Regions from separate parts of the Sulfurospirillum sp. UCH001 genome, predicted to be linked through region 1. Evidence: riboswitches for the same ligand, from Rfam matches in the RefSeq annotation. Region 1 holds a riboswitch; the other holds the start of a gene.
The links. A riboswitch is a leader RNA that binds a small molecule or an ion and turns the genes downstream of it on or off. The one in region 1 is predicted to bind thiamine pyrophosphate.
Positions count from the first base shown of each region.

Region 2: another riboswitch for thiamine pyrophosphate. It lies ahead of thiD (bifunctional hydroxymethylpyrimidine kinase/phosphomethylpyrimidine kinase); the one in region 1 lies ahead of thiC (phosphomethylpyrimidine synthase ThiC).

Region 1 covers NZ_AP014723.1:612,341-620,679, forward strand. The annotation lists gene UCH001_RS03160 (cupin domain-containing protein) at 1-296, shown strand, start outside; gene UCH001_RS03165 (HugZ family protein) at 398-883, shown strand; gene thiC (phosphomethylpyrimidine synthase ThiC) at 914-2,782, opposite strand; TPP riboswitch at 2,781-2,898, opposite strand; gene UCH001_RS03175 (chemotaxis protein CheX) at 3,016-3,432, opposite strand; gene UCH001_RS03180 (amino acid permease) at 3,629-4,966, shown strand; gene UCH001_RS03185 (sulfite exporter TauE/SafE family protein) at 5,089-5,838, shown strand; gene uvrA (excinuclease ABC subunit UvrA) at 5,835-8,339, shown strand, end outside.
Region 2 covers NZ_AP014723.1:1,191,453-1,199,791, forward strand. The annotation lists gene UCH001_RS05975 (sensor histidine kinase) at 1-255, shown strand, start outside; gene UCH001_RS05980 (EAL domain-containing protein) at 266-2,266, shown strand; TPP riboswitch at 2,324-2,433, shown strand; gene thiD (bifunctional hydroxymethylpyrimidine kinase/phosphomethylpyrimidine kinase) at 2,494-3,297, shown strand; gene cytX (putative hydroxymethylpyrimidine transporter CytX) at 3,294-4,505, shown strand; gene thiM (hydroxyethylthiazole kinase) at 4,484-5,287, shown strand; gene UCH001_RS06000 (ferritin-like domain-containing protein) at 5,365-5,880, shown strand; gene zupT (zinc transporter ZupT) at 5,897-6,742, shown strand; gene UCH001_RS13490 (methyl-accepting chemotaxis protein) at 6,836-7,939, shown strand; gene UCH001_RS06015 (MBL fold metallo-hydrolase) at 7,949-8,339, shown strand, end outside.

The sequences.
Region 1 (8,339 bases):
AAGTCTCTGTCAATGAACTCCCTGCAGGTGTAAGTGTTCCTTTTGTACATGCACATAAAAACAATGAAGAGATTTATGTAGTGCTTAGTGGCAAAGGGCTTTTATACATTGATGGCGAAGAGTTTGCCATAAAAGAGGGCGATGCGTTTCGTATAGACCCTAAAGGGGAGCGTTGCATCAAAGCGGACAATGCAAGCTCACTTCGTTTCATCTGTATTCAAGCCAAAGCAAAGAGCTTAGATGGCTATACCGAGAGTGATGGTGTTGGGGTTGACGCAAAACCGTCGTGGTTATAAGATTGCCTCGAAAGAGGCAATCTTAGTTTGCAGAGTTAATTAGCATTTTGGAGCACTTTTTTAACGCCTTCGTGTTAGACTAAAAATAAAAAAGTGAATCCATGAAAGAATTTATCGCAACTATTCAAACTGCCATCATCGGTACCCTTGATAGTAAAGGGCACCCTTTTAGCTCTTACGCACCTTACATTTACAACAATAACCGTTTTTACGTTTATATCTCCGACATTGCAACACATGCTAAAAATTTGCAAAAAAATCCCAAAGCATCACTCTTTTTTGTAGAAGACGAGAGTAAAACCGACAACCTGTTTGCACGAAAACGTGTGAGTTTACAATGCGATAGCCAAAAGATAGAGAGAGGAAGTGAGCGTTTTGTGGAAGTGTTAGGACTTTTTGCTAAGAAGTTTGATGCCAAGATGGTGGGGACACTTAAAAAGATGTTGGACTTTAATCTCTATGAGTTCAAAGTAATGTACGGCGAAGCGACCTTTGGATTTGGAAAAGCCTATTTTGTGGGTGGGGAAAATATGGATGAGCTGATTGCTAGAACTGAAGGCAATGGACATCATGGAGTAAATAAGTAGTTTTTAGCCCTGCAAAAGGGCTAAAACTTTTTATTGATAAATCTGTCCACCACTCTCTTTAAAGTGTTCGGCTTGTTCTTCCAAACCTTTTTTAAGTGCCATACTTACATCATCTGTACCGATTTTTGCAGCGTAGTCACGTACATCTTGTGAGATTTTCATGGAGCAAAACTTTGGTCCACACATCGAGCAAAAATGTGCTACTTTGGCACTCTCGACGGGTAAGGTTTTGTCGTGGTATTCACGAGCACGGTCTGGGTCAAAACCGATGTTGAACTGGTCGTACCATCGAAACTCAAAACGGGCTTTGCTCATGGCATTATCTCTGATTTGTGCTCCTGGAAAACCTTTAGCAAGGTCGGCTGCGTGTGCGGCGATCTTGTAGGCGATGATGCCCTCTTTAACGTCTTCTCTGTTTGGTAAGCCTAAATGCTCTTTAGGGGTAACGTAGCAGAGCATGGCGGTACCGTACCAGCCAATTTGTGCTGCACCGATAGCTGAGGTGATGTGATCATACCCCGGAGCAACGTCGGTGACGAGCGGTCCAAGCGTATAGAACGGTGCTTCAAAACAGTCCTCTAACTCTTTGGTCATGTTTTCTTTGATTTTTTGCATCGGAACGTGTCCTGGTCCTTCGATCATCACTTGAACATCATGTTTCCATGCGATTTTGGTAAGTTCACCCAACGTTTCCAGTTCAGCAAATTGCGCTTCATCGTTGGCATCATACAGTGAGCCAGGGCGTAAGCCATCTCCGAGTGAAAACGCCACATCGTAGGCTTTCATAATCTCACAGATTTCCTCAAAATAGGTGTAGAGGAAGTTCTCTTTGTGGTGGTGCAGACACCATTTAGCCATGATGCTTCCACCTCGAGAAACGATGCCTGTTAGTCGTTTTGCCGTCATCGGTACGTATGCTAAGCGAACACCTGCATGAATGGTGAAGTAGTCCACCCCTTGTTCTGCTTGCTCGATAAGTGTGTCACGGAATACTTCCCATGTCAAGTCTTCGGCGATGCCATTGACCTTTTCTAGGGCTTGGTAAATTGGCACGGTACCAATCGGCACAGCTGAGTTCCTCAAAATCCACTCTCGTGTTTCGTGGATGTTTTTACCTGTGGAGAGGTCCATCACGGTATCGCCACCCCAACGGGTAGACCAAAGCATCTTTTCGACCTCTTCTTCGATGGATGAAGTGGTTGCAGAGTTTCCGATGTTGGCATTGATCTTGACCATGAAGTTACGACCGATGATCATCGGCTCGGCTTCTGGGTGATTGACATTGAGCGGAAGGACTGCACGACCTGCGGCGATCTCTTGGCGGACAAATTCAGGAGTGTAAACCTCTGGTAAGTTTGCCCCAAAATGCTCGCCTTGGTGTTGAGAGCCAAGGAGTTTGTTTTTGCGTGCCTCTTCAAGATTACAGTTTTCACGAATGGCGACATACTCCATTTCTGGCGTAATGATGCCTTTTTTTGCGTAGTGCATTTGGGTGATGTTTTGACCACTTTTTGCACGGCGTGGTTTTTTGAGGTTGGGGAAACGAAGCGCGTTTAGCTCGGCATCATCATGGCGTTTGTGAAAATAGACAGAACTAAAATCGCTCAGTTGCTCAGTATCGCCTCTTTCTTCTATCCATTTGGCACGAATAGGCTTTAAACCTTGGTGTAGGTCGATTTTAACGTTTGGGTCAGTGTAAACACCTGAAGTATCGTAGACATGAAGTGGTGGGTTTTCTTCGAACGTTCCATCACTTTTAGCCGTTGGACTGAGTTCTATCTCACGCATTGGGACTTGAATGTCAGGGCGTGAACCTTGGATGTAAATTTTCTTGGAACTTGGAAAGTTTTGAATGTAAGATGAATCTATTTTTTCAAGATTGTCGAGTACTTTACTCATGCGTTTATCTCCTTATTTCCTACGCTGGCATTACCCAGATCAGGTTCGTGAAGCCACATTAATGGACTTCTTGGGGTATTATCTCAGCCCTAAGTTCGGCACCCCCACAGACAATGGTAAACAATTAAAAGAAGTTGATTATACAGAACTATGCAAAGAGGCGACTTAAGAAAAAGAGTTGGGTTTAAAAAGCAGTACGTTTGTTTAAGTGTCGTTTCGTTTATTTACATTTCTTAACGTGCAATCACAAATGTACTGTTTTTGATGAGGTAATGGTGTGTGTCTTGAAGCTGAATGGGAAAAGGTCTACAAACATTGCCCATAAATTCAGGAACATTGAGTTGATAGGTATTATTGGGGTATTTTTCTTCTAAAAGAACTTTTGCAGAACCGATGATTTGGTTGGCGATCTCTTTTAAAAGGTCATCTAAGTCATTTTCACAAAGATTTTCTTCAAAAAGAAGGTTAAATGCAATTTCACTCAGTACCTCTTTTTCAAAGAAAAGATACCATGTGTGTTCTGTATCGTTTTCAAGAAGAGAAATGGCAGAACCATAAAAGTATTCTCCCAAATTAGCTGCTTTTTGAGGCAGTTCACATAAAATAGTTTCACAAAAACTGCGTGTGGCTTCAATGACGGCTTGATTCATTCATAACCCCTTAATATGCGCTAAGAGAACATTATATTTGAAACTATTTAAATTATATATTAAAGAAAATCCTAAGATGATAAAGTGATTTTAAAAAGAGAATTTTTTATACATAAGAATATTTTTTAATCACAGCATTGGAATAATTTTTTTGAAAAACGCTACAATAGCGCGTTAATTTTTTTGAAGGAATTTTATGCACACAAAAGGGCTTTCAAGAGGCTTGCAAAATAGACACGTCCAGCTTATTGCATTGGGTGGAGCTATTGGTACAGGTCTATTTTTAGGGGTTTCTACAACCGTACAATTGACAGGTCCCGCGGTACTTTTAGGGTATGCGCTGGGTGGATTTATTGCATTTATGATTATGCGACAACTGGGTGAAATGGTTGTTGAAGAGCCAGTTGCTGGATCATTTAGTCACTTTGCAAACAAATACTGGCATCCATTTGCGGGTTTTGCATCGGGCTGGAACTACTGGATTCTTTATGTTTTAGTAGGTATGGCAGAACTAACAGCGATTGGTACGTTTGTTCACTTTTGGCTTCCAAACATCCCAACATGGGCATCAGCAGCGTTTTTCTTTGTTTTGGTTAACCTTGTAAACTTAGTCAATGTCCGTATTTACGGTGAATTTGAGTTTTGGTTTTCTATCATTAAGGTAGCGGCTATTATTGCGATGATTGCATTTGGTAGTTACTTGCTTGTCAGTGGTAATGGTGGCGAGAGTGCACACTTTAGTAACCTTTGGGCATTAGAAGGCGGCTTTTTTCCACATGGGATTAAAGGCTTTTTGATGGCGATGGTATTCATCATGTTCTCATTTGGTGGGCTTGAGTTAATTGGTATTGCTGCGGCTGAAACAGACGATCCAAGTCATACCATTCCAAGAGCGACCAATCAAGTTATTTACCGTATTCTTATTTTCTACATTGGTGCACTTGCGGTACTTCTGTCTTTAATGCCATGGATGCAGATGACCAAAGAAGTCACGCCATTTGTAATGGTTTTTAGCACGATCAATCAAAATGTTATTGCACATGTACTCAATGCGATCGTTTTAACAGCGGCACTTTCAGTCTATAACAGTGGCGTTTACTCAAATTCACGTATGCTGTTTGGTTTAGCAGCACAAGGCAATGCACCTAAAATGATGATGCGCCTAAACAGTAAAGGCGTTCCAGTCAATGCCGTACTATTCTCTGCGCTCATTACAGGTACATGTGTCGCGCTTAATTATTTTATGCCAGAGGGTGCATTTCAGTTTTTGATGGCACTTGTTGTTTCAGCGTTGGTAGTTAATTGGTTTATGATTAGCTTTGCGCATCTTAAATTCCGTTATGCAAAAATTAAAGAGGGCATAGAGCCTAAATTTAAAGCATTTTGGTTCCCAATGGGCAACATTATCTGTCTAGCGTTTTTCGTGATGATTTTGGGTGTGATGCTTTTTATTGATGGTATCAATATCTCTGTTTATCTTATTCCTGCATGGTTGATTGTATTAGCCATTGGGTATAAACTCTCTCGTAAATAACTATTAGGCTCTTTGCATGAATTAAAATGCAAAGAGCTCATCTTCTTTTAACATCCACTTTAAATCGTTTATTAAGAGCGCATCTAGTACAATCAATCATCTTATAATTAAAGTTGGCATATATGTTAGTGGGGCTTGCATTTTTCGGTATTTTAGTAGGATTTTCTTCTGGTTTCTTTGGCATCGGTGGAGGAACGATTCTTGTACCTGCATTGATTTATTTTGGTTACGACATCAAAATGGCTATTGGTATTTCTGTTATGCAGATGATATTTAGTTCGATGTTTGGCTCCTACGTCAACTATAAAGCAGGTGTCTTGCAACTTAACAGCGGTATTTTCTTAGGATTTGGTGCACTTTTTGGTGCAGCACTTAGCGGATTTATCGTTGACGCACTACCTCGAATTGCGCTTTTAATTCTTTTTGCAACGATTTTAGCGATGTCTATTTATAAGTTTTTTACAGCACCCACTGTTTCGAAAAGTGAGCCGAATGAGTCGAAGAGTTTACTCTTTGTTGTCGGTGTTATCATAGGTGCTATTGCCATTAGTACGGGAACGGGTGGTGCCATTTTCTTAACACCTGTTTTGGTAGGTTTTATGAATTGGGACATTAAAAAAGCGGTTGGTACAACACTCTTTTTTATTATTTTTGGTTCCATATCTGGGTTTATCAGTTTGGCTTCGCATGGGCATGTGGATTATAATGCCGGTGTTGCTGTGGGCATTGGTTCGTTAATCGGTGTCTATTTTGGGGTGAAAGTTTCCCATAAAGTTGAAAAAAAGGTGCAAAAAAGAGCCCTTTTAATCTTGTATGTCATTATGTTTATACTAACAATCAATAAAATTTTAAGTGAGTTAAATGTCCTATGATAAAAATTTACGGTGCTAAAGAGAACAATCTAAAAAATATCAATTTAGAAATTCCAAAAAATAAGCTTGTGGTTTTTACAGGTTTAAGTGGAAGTGGTAAAAGTACTCTAGCGTTTGATACGCTTTATGCAGAAGGGCAACGTCGCTACATCGAGTCTCTTTCTTCGTATGCGAGACAGTTTTTGGACCGTGTGGGTAAGCCTGATGTAGAGAAAATTGAAGGTTTAACACCTGCTATTGCGATCGATCAAAAAACAACCAGCAAAAACCCTCGCTCTACGGTAGGAACGATTACTGAGATTTATGACTATTTGCGTTTACTCTATGCACGCGTTGGTAAACAGCATTGTCATCTTTGTGGTAAAGAGATCTCACAAATGTCAGTGGCAGATATCATTGAACAGGTATTAAAGCTTCCTCCTGAGACAAAACTTTCTATTTTAGCGCCACTGGTACGTGAGAAAAAAGGTAGTTTTGCTGATATGATCGAATCTTTACGCCATAAGGGCTATGTACGTGCGCTTGTTGATGGTGTCATGGTGCGTTTGGATGAAGAGATAGAACTTTCTAAAACGAAAAAGCACACGATTAAAGTAATTATTGACCGTGTTGTGGTGCGTGATGAGAACAAAGAGAGAATTGCTACTGACATTGAAAAAGCACTGTTGGAGAGTTATGGTGAAGTGGAACTTGATATCGCCAATGCCGAAGAAGTAGGCCTTGCAACTTCTCATATTCACTACAGTGAGCATTTGGCATGTTTTGATTGTAAGATCAGTTTTGAGCCACTTGAGCCACTTTCGTTTTCCTTTAACTCACCCAAAGGTGCATGTCCGACATGTGATGGTCTAGGCATTCGCTATACCCTCGATCTTAAAAAAATCATCAATGAAAATGTAAGCATCAGTGAAGGAGCAATCAAAATCTTTTACGGCTTCAATAAAAGCTTTTATGCCAAATTTTTAGAGGCATATTGTGAAGCAGCGGGCATTAGTACTCGTATTCCGTATGAAGAACTTGAAGAGCACCAGCAAAAGGCGATTTTACACGGTGGTGTGGAAGAGGCGACTTTCTTTTGGAAAAAACATAAACTCACCCGTAAATGGGATGGTGTCATCAAAATTGCCTATGATATGCTTAAAGATGAAAAAGAACTAGGCGATTACATGAGTGAGAAGACGTGCGATACGTGTGGTGGATACCGTCTTAAAAAAGAGAGTTTAGCGGTAAGGCTTGCAAAGAAAAATATCGCAGATATTTTAGAACTTCCAATAGACCAATGTTTAGCTTTTTTCCAAGATGAAAAGAACTTTGCTTCTATGAAAGCACAGCACAAAATGATCTCTGAGCCTATTTTGAAAGAGATTAAAGAGAGGCTCTTCTTCTTATTTGATGTGGGACTTGGATACATTAGCCTTGGACGGGATGCAAGAACTATCAGTGGCGGTGAAGCGCAACGTATTCGTATTGCTTCACAGATTGGTAGTGGACTCACAGGTGTTATGTATGTTTTAGATGAGCCTAGTATTGGGCTTCATGAACGTGACACGCTTAAACTGATTCGTACGCTTCGAAGCTTACAGAAAAAAGGAAACTCTGTCATCGTGGTCGAACACGATAAAGAGACCATTAAAACGGCAGATTTTATCGTGGACATTGGACCAGGGGCTGGAAAATTTGGTGGTGAAGTGGTCTTTAAAGGAACCAATGAAGAGCTGTTAAAAAGCAATACGCTTACAGCACAATACCTCAATGGCACACGAATCATTAACTACCGCGAAAACCGTAAACAAGAGCGTTGGATAGAACTCAATAATGTAACTATTAACAATATCCAAAATCTCGATGTGAAAATTCCTTTAGGCAATCTTGTGGCGATTACAGGTGTGAGTGGTAGCGGTAAAAGTTCACTGATTCTCCAAACGTTGCTTCCTGTTGCCAAAGAGTATCTCAACCGTGCAAAAAAAGTGAACAAGGTTGCAGGAGTAGAGTGTATAGGACTTGATCAGCTTGATAAAGTGATTTATCTTGACCAAAGCCCTATTGGTAGGACTCCTCGCTCAAACCCTGCGACTTACACAGGTGTTATGGATGAGATAAGAGCACTCTTTGCCAAAACCAAAGAGGCGCAAATAAGGGGTTACAGTGTTGGTCGTTTCTCCTTTAACGTCAAAGGTGGACGTTGTGAGAAGTGTCAAGGCGATGGAGAAATCAAAATAGAAATGCACTTCTTACCGGATATTATGGTGAAATGTGACAGTTGTAAAGGGCATCGCTACAATGCGCAAACGTTAGAGATCAAATACAAAGGCAAGTCCATCTCTGATGTACTCGATATGAGTGTTGATGAAGCCTTTGAATTTTTCAAAGCCATTCCAAAAATTCATCAAAAAATTCAAACCTTAGTAGATGTTGGTTTGGGCTACATCACTCTAGGACAAAATGCCGTTACACTGAGTGGTGGTGAAGCGCAGCGTATCAAACTAGCAAAAGAGCTTAGT
Region 2 (8,339 bases), 580 kb from region 1:
ATAGCAACGTATAAAAATGATGGTAGTGTGATTGTGTCAATCAGTGATAATGGCGGAGGAATTTCAAGTGCTGTTATCGAGCGTATTTTTGAGCCCTATTTTAGTACAAAAAACAAAAAAGACGGTACAGGATTGGGGCTTTATATGAGCCATAAAATTATTGAAGAGCATTGTGGTGGAAATTTATGTGCATCAAATGGTTTAGATGGTGCTATTTTCACAGTTACTTTACCCCGCTCATCGCTTGTAAGTTAAAGGACAATAAATGGAATCAGTTTTCAAAAAATGTATTGTAGATGCCAGAAATTTAACACTTTTATACGTTGAAGATAACGTTGGGGCACGCGCAGGTTCCATGTTGATTTTTGAAGAGTTTTTTGGACGTGTTATCGAAGCAGTTGATGGTGAAGATGGTTTGGAAAAATTTAAAAATTATCATATTGATTTAGTTATCACCGATATTACAATGCCTCAAATGAATGGTTTAGAGATGGCAGCAGCGATTCGGAAGCTAAGTCCTCAAACGCCTGTTTTGATACTCTCAGCGTACAACGAAGCTGAGTATTTTATAGAGAGTATTCGTCTAGGGGTTGAAGGGTATCTTCTGAAACCTATTGAAATAGGGCAATTTATGGATGTTTTAAGTCAAGTCATTGAAAAAATTCGCCTTAAAGCAGAACACGATAAACTCCAAACACTTTTAACCCAATACCTAGAAGTTACCGATAAAAGTGCCATCGTTTCTAAGACTGACAAACATGGAGTCATTACCTACGTGAATGATGCTTTTTGTACTATTTCTGGTTTTAGCCGTGATGAAATCATTGGTCAAAAACACAGTATTGTACGGCATAAAGATACACCACAAGAGCTTTTTCAAGATTTATGGAAAACAATAAGCAGTGGAAACTTGTGGCAGGGTATTATCAAAAATCGATGTAAAAATGGTAGCAGTTATTACATCAAAACAGCTATTAAACCTATTCTCAATAAAAAAGGCGAAGTGGTTGAGTATATCGCGCTTTACAATGATATCACGGAAGTAATGAACCCTAAAAAGCAACTTTTTGACTATATCCATAGTACCGAAGAAGCCGTAGTGGTACTTCTAAAGATAGAAGATTTTGCGACTGTTGAAGATTTTTATAGTAATGAATTAATTGAGCTTTTAGAGCGTAGATTAGGGGATAAACTTTTAGAAAATATCGCCAAAGCCTGTCCTTTTGAAAAAATTTATACGTTGGGATTTGGTGAGTATGCGTTAGCTATTGATAAAAATAAATGTCCTTTAATCGCTCTTAGCTTGGGTCAAAAGATTAAAGAGCTTCTCAAAGAGATTGAAGAAGAGATCATTCATCTCAATCAAATCGAATACAGTGCTTCGTTAATAGCTAGTTTAGCATTTGGTGGGAAAGAACCGTATCAAAGTGCACATTTTGGTATTAAAAAAGCAGAGCGCAAAAAGATTAATTTTATTCTTGCCACAGATTTGATTTTAGAGATGCAAGCCCAAGCACAGGTCAATATGGGAATCATTGTTGCGGTTAAAAAAGCGTTAAATACGTCAGGCATTATCTCTTATTTTCAACCTATCATTGATAACAAAACGAAAAAAATAGCAAAATTTGAGTCTTTAGTCAGACTTGTTGATGAAAATCACAACCTCTGGTTTCCCGCAGATTTTCTAGATATTTCTAAAAAAGGGCGTTATTACACTCAAATTACGCAAAAAGTATTGGATAACTCATTTCAGGCGTTGTATCAAACATCAGCCGACATTACGATCAATATTTCCGCTATTGATATTGAAGAGCAGGTCACACGTAACAAACTGATTAATCTTTTAGATACCCATAAAGAACATGCCCATCGCATCACGTTTGAACTACTCGAAGATGCAAGCATTAAAGAGTTTGATGTGATTAAAACGTTTATTCAAGAAGTGAAATCGCGTGGTGTTTCTATTGCTATTGATGATTTTGGAAGCGGCTACTCTAATTTTGAGCGACTCCTTGATTATGATCCAGATATTATCAAAATTGATGGCAGTTTGATTAAAAATATTGCTACGGATGATTATTCTATCTCTATTGTTAAAACGATAGTGAGTTTTGCCAATGAACATAATATCAAAACTATTGCTGAATTTGTTGAAAATGAGACAATTTTTAATATTCTTTATGCACTTGGTGTGCATTATTCGCAAGGGTATTACTTTGGTAAGCCACAGTTATTAGAAGAATACAAGGGAATTTCGGGCTTTTAAACCTGCATTTTTTTGTGCTTGAAAAAACCTATAAATCAGAGTACAATTGTCTTTAATAGTTAGTGCTAGGAGGGCTGGTAAACCAGCTGAGATAAAGAATGGTGATTCTTTGATCCTTGTGACCTGATCTGGGTAATGCCAGCGTAGGAAAGCTCAATCAAAATAACACACATCTTCTCTAAATCCCTCTGCTAACTTTTTATCTCAACAGATTTGAGGAATGATTTATGAAACATTGTTTAACGATTGCAGGCTCTGACAGCTGCGGAGGTGCAGGTATTCAAGCCGATCTAAAAGCTTTTAGTGCCAATAGCACCTATGGCATGAGTGTTATTACTGCCATTACCGCGCAAAATACTCAAGGTGTCTTTGATGTCCAAGACATTACCCCATCCGTTATAGAACATCAAATTGAAGCGATTTTTGATGACATTCGTGTAGATGCCGTAAAAATTGGTATGGTTTCTCGTCCTGAAACCATCGAAATTATCGCACAGACACTTAAAAAATACTCCTTGCCGCCTTTAGTGATTGATCCTGTGATGATCTCGAAAAGCGGATATGACCTTTTGCAACCCGAAGCCAAAAGAGCACTTATTGACATTCTTTTACCGATGGCGACACTTATTACCCCCAATCTTCCAGAAGCAGAAGTGATCGTGGGTTATAAAATCGATACGATTGAGCTTATGAAAAAAGCAGCGCTTGATTTGCATAAACTTGGTTGTAAATACGTTCTTGTTAAAGGAGGGCATTTGGAAAATGATGCCACCGATGTTCTTTATGATGGTGAGACGTTTCATCTGTTACATTCAGCTCGTCTAAAAACCATCAATACTCATGGAACAGGCTGTACCCTTTCTTCTGCCATCGCAGCAAACCTTGCAAAAGGACTACCAGTAAAAGAAGCCGTTGAAGCAGCAAAAGCGTACATTACAGAAGCGATTACGCATGGCTTTAAATTAGGACATGGCGTTGGTCCCGTGCACCATTTTTACGCACTTTATACAAAAGCAGGAATTGAGTCATGATGGAAGAAAAAACAACTTTAAGTGGTTTTGGGCTCTTTGCACTTTGGTTTGGTGCTGCTGTTTCAATGGCGGAGATTTTTACGGGTGGACTTTTAGCGCCATTAGGGTTTGAGCAAGGATTAAAAGCTATTCTGTTAGGGCATCTGATTGGTGGATTGATTTTAATCTTAGGTGGTTATATTGGAGCTCAAAGTAAACTTCCAGCCATTATGTCCACACGCATCTCTTTTGGTCATTATGGCTCCTACCTTTTCTCACTTCTCAATGTTTTTCAACTCATTGGTTGGACGGCTGTGATGATTATTTCTGGTGGACGTGCTGCTAATGAACTTGGAGTTGCACTTTTTGGATTTGACAGTATCAATACATGGGCAATTGCTATTGGGATTTTTATAGGTCTGTGGATTTGGCTTGGAAAAGTAGGGTTCCAAAAACTCAATGTTGTAGCTGTTGTTCTTCTTTTTGTTCTCACACTAATTTTATGTGGAGTTGTTTTTAAAGAAGGCAATATTTTACTAGCTGCACCCACAGATGAAATGAGTTTTGGAGCTGCATTAGAGCTTAGCATCATTATGCCTCTATCATGGCTTCCTCTGATTTCTGATTATACACGTTTTGCTAAGAGTAGAAAATCTGGCCTTGTTGGTAGTTTTATGGGGTATTTTATCGGTAGTTCATTGATGTATGCGATTGGCTTAGCGATTGCATTGTATGCAAAAGACGCAAGTGTAGGCTCTATGATGATGACGCTCAATTTAGGATTTGCTGCGCTTGGAATTGTACTTCTTTCTACCATTACAACAACATTTCTTGATGCGTATTCAGCAGGGGTGACATTTACCAATATTTTCCCGCAAATGAGCGAGCGAAAAATTGCTTTTGCAATGGCTATTATTGGGCTTTTGATTGCTATTTTTACTCCTATTGAGCAGTATGAAACCTTTTTATATGCTATAGGTTCAGTTTTTGGACCGTTATTTGCCATTTTGCTAAGTGATTATTTTATCTTTAAAAAAGAGCAAATTGAGCCTTCTTTGTCGTTGCACATAGGAGCACTCATCGTTTGGGCGATTGGAGTAGGGCTCTATTATTGGTTTATGACGTTTGATTTACCACTCGGTTCAACGCTTCCTACGATGCTTGCAACAAGCATGATATTTATTATTACGAAAAAGGTTATGGCAACATGGACATTCAAGATCAATTGAACGAAGTTTTTGTAGCACTCCAAACAAAGCGAGCTTTGGTACATCATATCACCAACTATGTGACGGTCAATGACTGTGCTAACGTCGTTTTAGCCATTGGTGCTTCTCCTATTATGGCAGATGAAATAGACGAAGTAGCAGAGATGGTTGGCATTTGTGATGCACTTGTTTTAAATATTGGAACGGCAAATGAACGAACCCTTGCCTCTATGGTAGAAGCAGGTAAAGCGGCAAATGCTAAAGGGATTCCTGTAGTTCTTGATCCTGTAGGAGTAGGGGCAACATCTTTTCGAAAAAAGAGTGTTGCAGAACTCATGAATACAATCTCGTTTAGCATTATTCGTGGCAATATGGCTGAGATTAAAACCATTGCGGGGCTTGAATCTAAAAGCGCTGGAGTTGATTCGTTAGAAGAAGAGAGTGATGGTGCTATTATTGCTTCCCATTTAGCTAAAAAATTAGGATGCGTGATTGCAATAACCGGTAAAACTGATATTGTAGCTGATGCAAAAGAGTGTTATATTCTAGAAAATGGTGATGTTGCTTTAACAAATGTCACCGGTACTGGATGTATGACAACATCTTTGATCGGTAGTTTTTTAGGTGCTTCAAAAAAAGCACTTCCAAGCGCAATTGCAGGGATTTTGACGATGTCTATCTCTGGTGAAATAGCAGATAAAAGTAAAGGTATGGGAACATTTCACACAGCTTTGATTGATAGAATTAGTGAAATGAATTACATGACATTAATCGAGAAAGCTAAAATAAGTTTATATAAATAGGAATAATTATTATTTAATATATATTTTAGTTTGATAGCTGTATGATTTCTTCATAAACAATGATAAAGGAGTCAATGATGGCAAGAGTTGGAAATTCTATTATCAAAGGTATTGAGGTTCAAGAGATCATCACAACACTCAATCGTGCTTATGCTGACGAGTGGTTAGCGTATTATCAGTATTTTATTGAAGCTAAAGTGGTTAAAGGGTTGATGAAAGATGCAGCGATTGCAGAACTTGTTCAGCACGCAGCAGATGAACTCAGACACGCAACTATGGTTGCAGATCGTATCATTCAATTAGGTGGAGCTCCACTTTTACATCCAGCGGATTGGCTCAAACAGACCAATTGTGGTTATGATGCACCTAATGATTTTGATGTGGTAGCTGTTTTAAAAGATGCCATTAAAGGTGAGCAGTGTGCCATTGCAACGTATTCTAGTATCGTAGATCTTACACGTAACAAAGACATTGTCACATATGACTTAGTTTCTCAAATTTTAGCTGATGAAGTTATGCATGAAGAAGATCTTCAAAACTTGCATGACGATATTACCGAATTTATTGGCGATTTAAAGAAATCAATGCAATAACACTAAGGAGGCAGGTATGGTCGATGTTAGCTTAGAGCAGTTCATACCTGCTTTTCTTCTCACACTCTTTGCAGGGTTAAGCACAGGATTTGGAGCTCTTTTAGCCTTTTTTTCAAAGAGTAAAAGTCATACTTTCTTATCCATAGGATTGGGATTTTCAGCAGGTGTGATGGTCTATGTCTCATTTGTTGAGATTCTTTTTAAGTCAAAAACAGCCTTTAGTGCAATTTATGCAAGCCCTATAATAGGGGAGTCTTTAGCTTTACTTTGCTTTTTTGGAGGCATTGGTATCAGTGCGCTCATTGATCGGTTTATCCCTGAAGATGTCAATCCTCACGAACCAAAATCCAACAAAGAACTAAGTGTCCTCAAAGAAGGGCATGAGCACTCTCTTCTAAAAGATTCCGCACTCAAACGCACAGGTATATTTACAGCCCTTGCTATTGGTATTCACAATTTTCCCGAAGGCTTTGCTACATTTATCGCTGCACTTGATAATGTTCACATTGGTCTTACGATTGCCTTAGCGATTGCTATCCATAATATCCCAGAAGGTATGGCAGTTTCTTTACCCATTTATCATGCAACAGGAGAACGAAAAAGCGCTTTTTGGTACGCTTTTATATCAGGACTTGCTGAGCCCATTGGCGCATTGGTCGGTTTTTTCCTTCTTTTACCTATTATGGGTGAGCTTACACTGGGTATTACTTTTGGTATTGTTGCAGGTATTATGGTGTATATCTCTTTTGATGAACTTTTACCTTCAGCAAGAGTCTATGGAAATGCCCATACAACGATCTTAGGTATCGTCCTTGGAATGATGGTGATGGCTGTTAGTTTAGTTGCATTTAAACTCATTTAAGAGACATTATAAGTATTTACTGACGAAATATAAGGACTTTTAGGGGATGTTTAGGTAAACTTTTCATTAAACTATTATGAAAAGGGCACAGGAATGTTTGGAAAGAGTAAGGCGATTTTAGAAGAAAGTAATGAACAGTTCCGTTTAGAAAACGAACGTTTAAAAGCTGAAAATGAAAGCTTAAAGCAAAAGTTAGACATGCTACAACAATCTGAAGCTTCATCACAGATTACACTGAGTGAAAATCGTTTGAAAACAGCGCTAATTAACACAATGTTGGGCGGTTGTGGCAATAGCGTTAAAGAGATTCAACATGACATAGAACAGAACCTTGAGGCATCTAAAGAGATTGTCGAAATAAGTGGTTCTACTGTAGAAAGTATTTCAAATCTTAATGCTATTTCTAACAACCTATTAACCTCTCTGAGTCAAATTTCAAATTCTGCAGTTGAGTCACGTCACATGGCGGAAAATCTTCATCATAGTGTCGATGAAATCGCAAGCGTCATCAATCTTATTAAAGATATTTCAGATCAAACAAATCTTTTAGCACTCAATGCTGCGATTGAAGCGGCACGTGCTGGCGAACACGGTCGTGGGTTTGCGGTTGTTGCTGATGAAGTTAGAAAATTGGCTGAGAGAACACAAAAAGCAACAGCTGAAGTCGAGATGAACATCAATGTTCTTAAGCAAAATGCTAATTTGATGTTTAAACAAAATGAAGAAGTTGAAAACATTGCATTAGAATCAAATCAACATATTGAAAACTTCAAAGTTGAATTTGATGCATTGCAACACAGTGCGACAACGATTCAGTCTGACTCTCAAAACATCAGTTTTGAAGTCTTTACCGCTCTTGCAAAGCTTGACCATGTTCTGTTCAAAGTTTCAGGTTATGGTTCGGTGTTTGATAAAGAGCATAAAGAGCTTACTGATCATACCAATTGTCGTTTGGGTAAATGGTATGCGGGGGTAGGGCGAGAAAACTTTAGTGCAACATCAGCGTTTAAAGCATTAGAAGAGCCACATAAAATTGTACATGGTGAGATCAATCAAGCAATTAAATGTGTTAAAGAAGGAACGTGTCTCAATGACATTAATGTTGTCATTAACCATTTTACGAAAGCGGAAGAAGCTTCTAAGCACCTTTTTGGTTTACTTAACCAAATGTTAGAAGAAAAACAACATCATCATTAGGAAACGTGTTTGAAATTTGAATTTTTAGGAACAGCCGATACTGGGGGCATTCCTCTTCATCAATGCCGTTGTATCATATGCGAAGAAGCCCGCCAAAAGAGCATTCATAATCGCTCAACAAGTGCGTATTTGGAGTTAGATGATGAGAGTGTGATTCTTTTTGATGCGGGTGATGATCTTTTAATGGAACGGTTTAACACAAAGCGTATTCGAGCGGTTTTTTTGACCCATTTTCATGCCGATCATTGCTTGGGGTTGATTCGTCTACGAAAGTCAGTCGATACGATTGTTTGCTATACGCCGAATGATACACAAGGCTTTGGTGATCTTTTTGTGCATAAAGATTCGATTGACTATAAAGTGCTTGAACCGTTTGAATCAATCGAAATTGAAGGTGTTC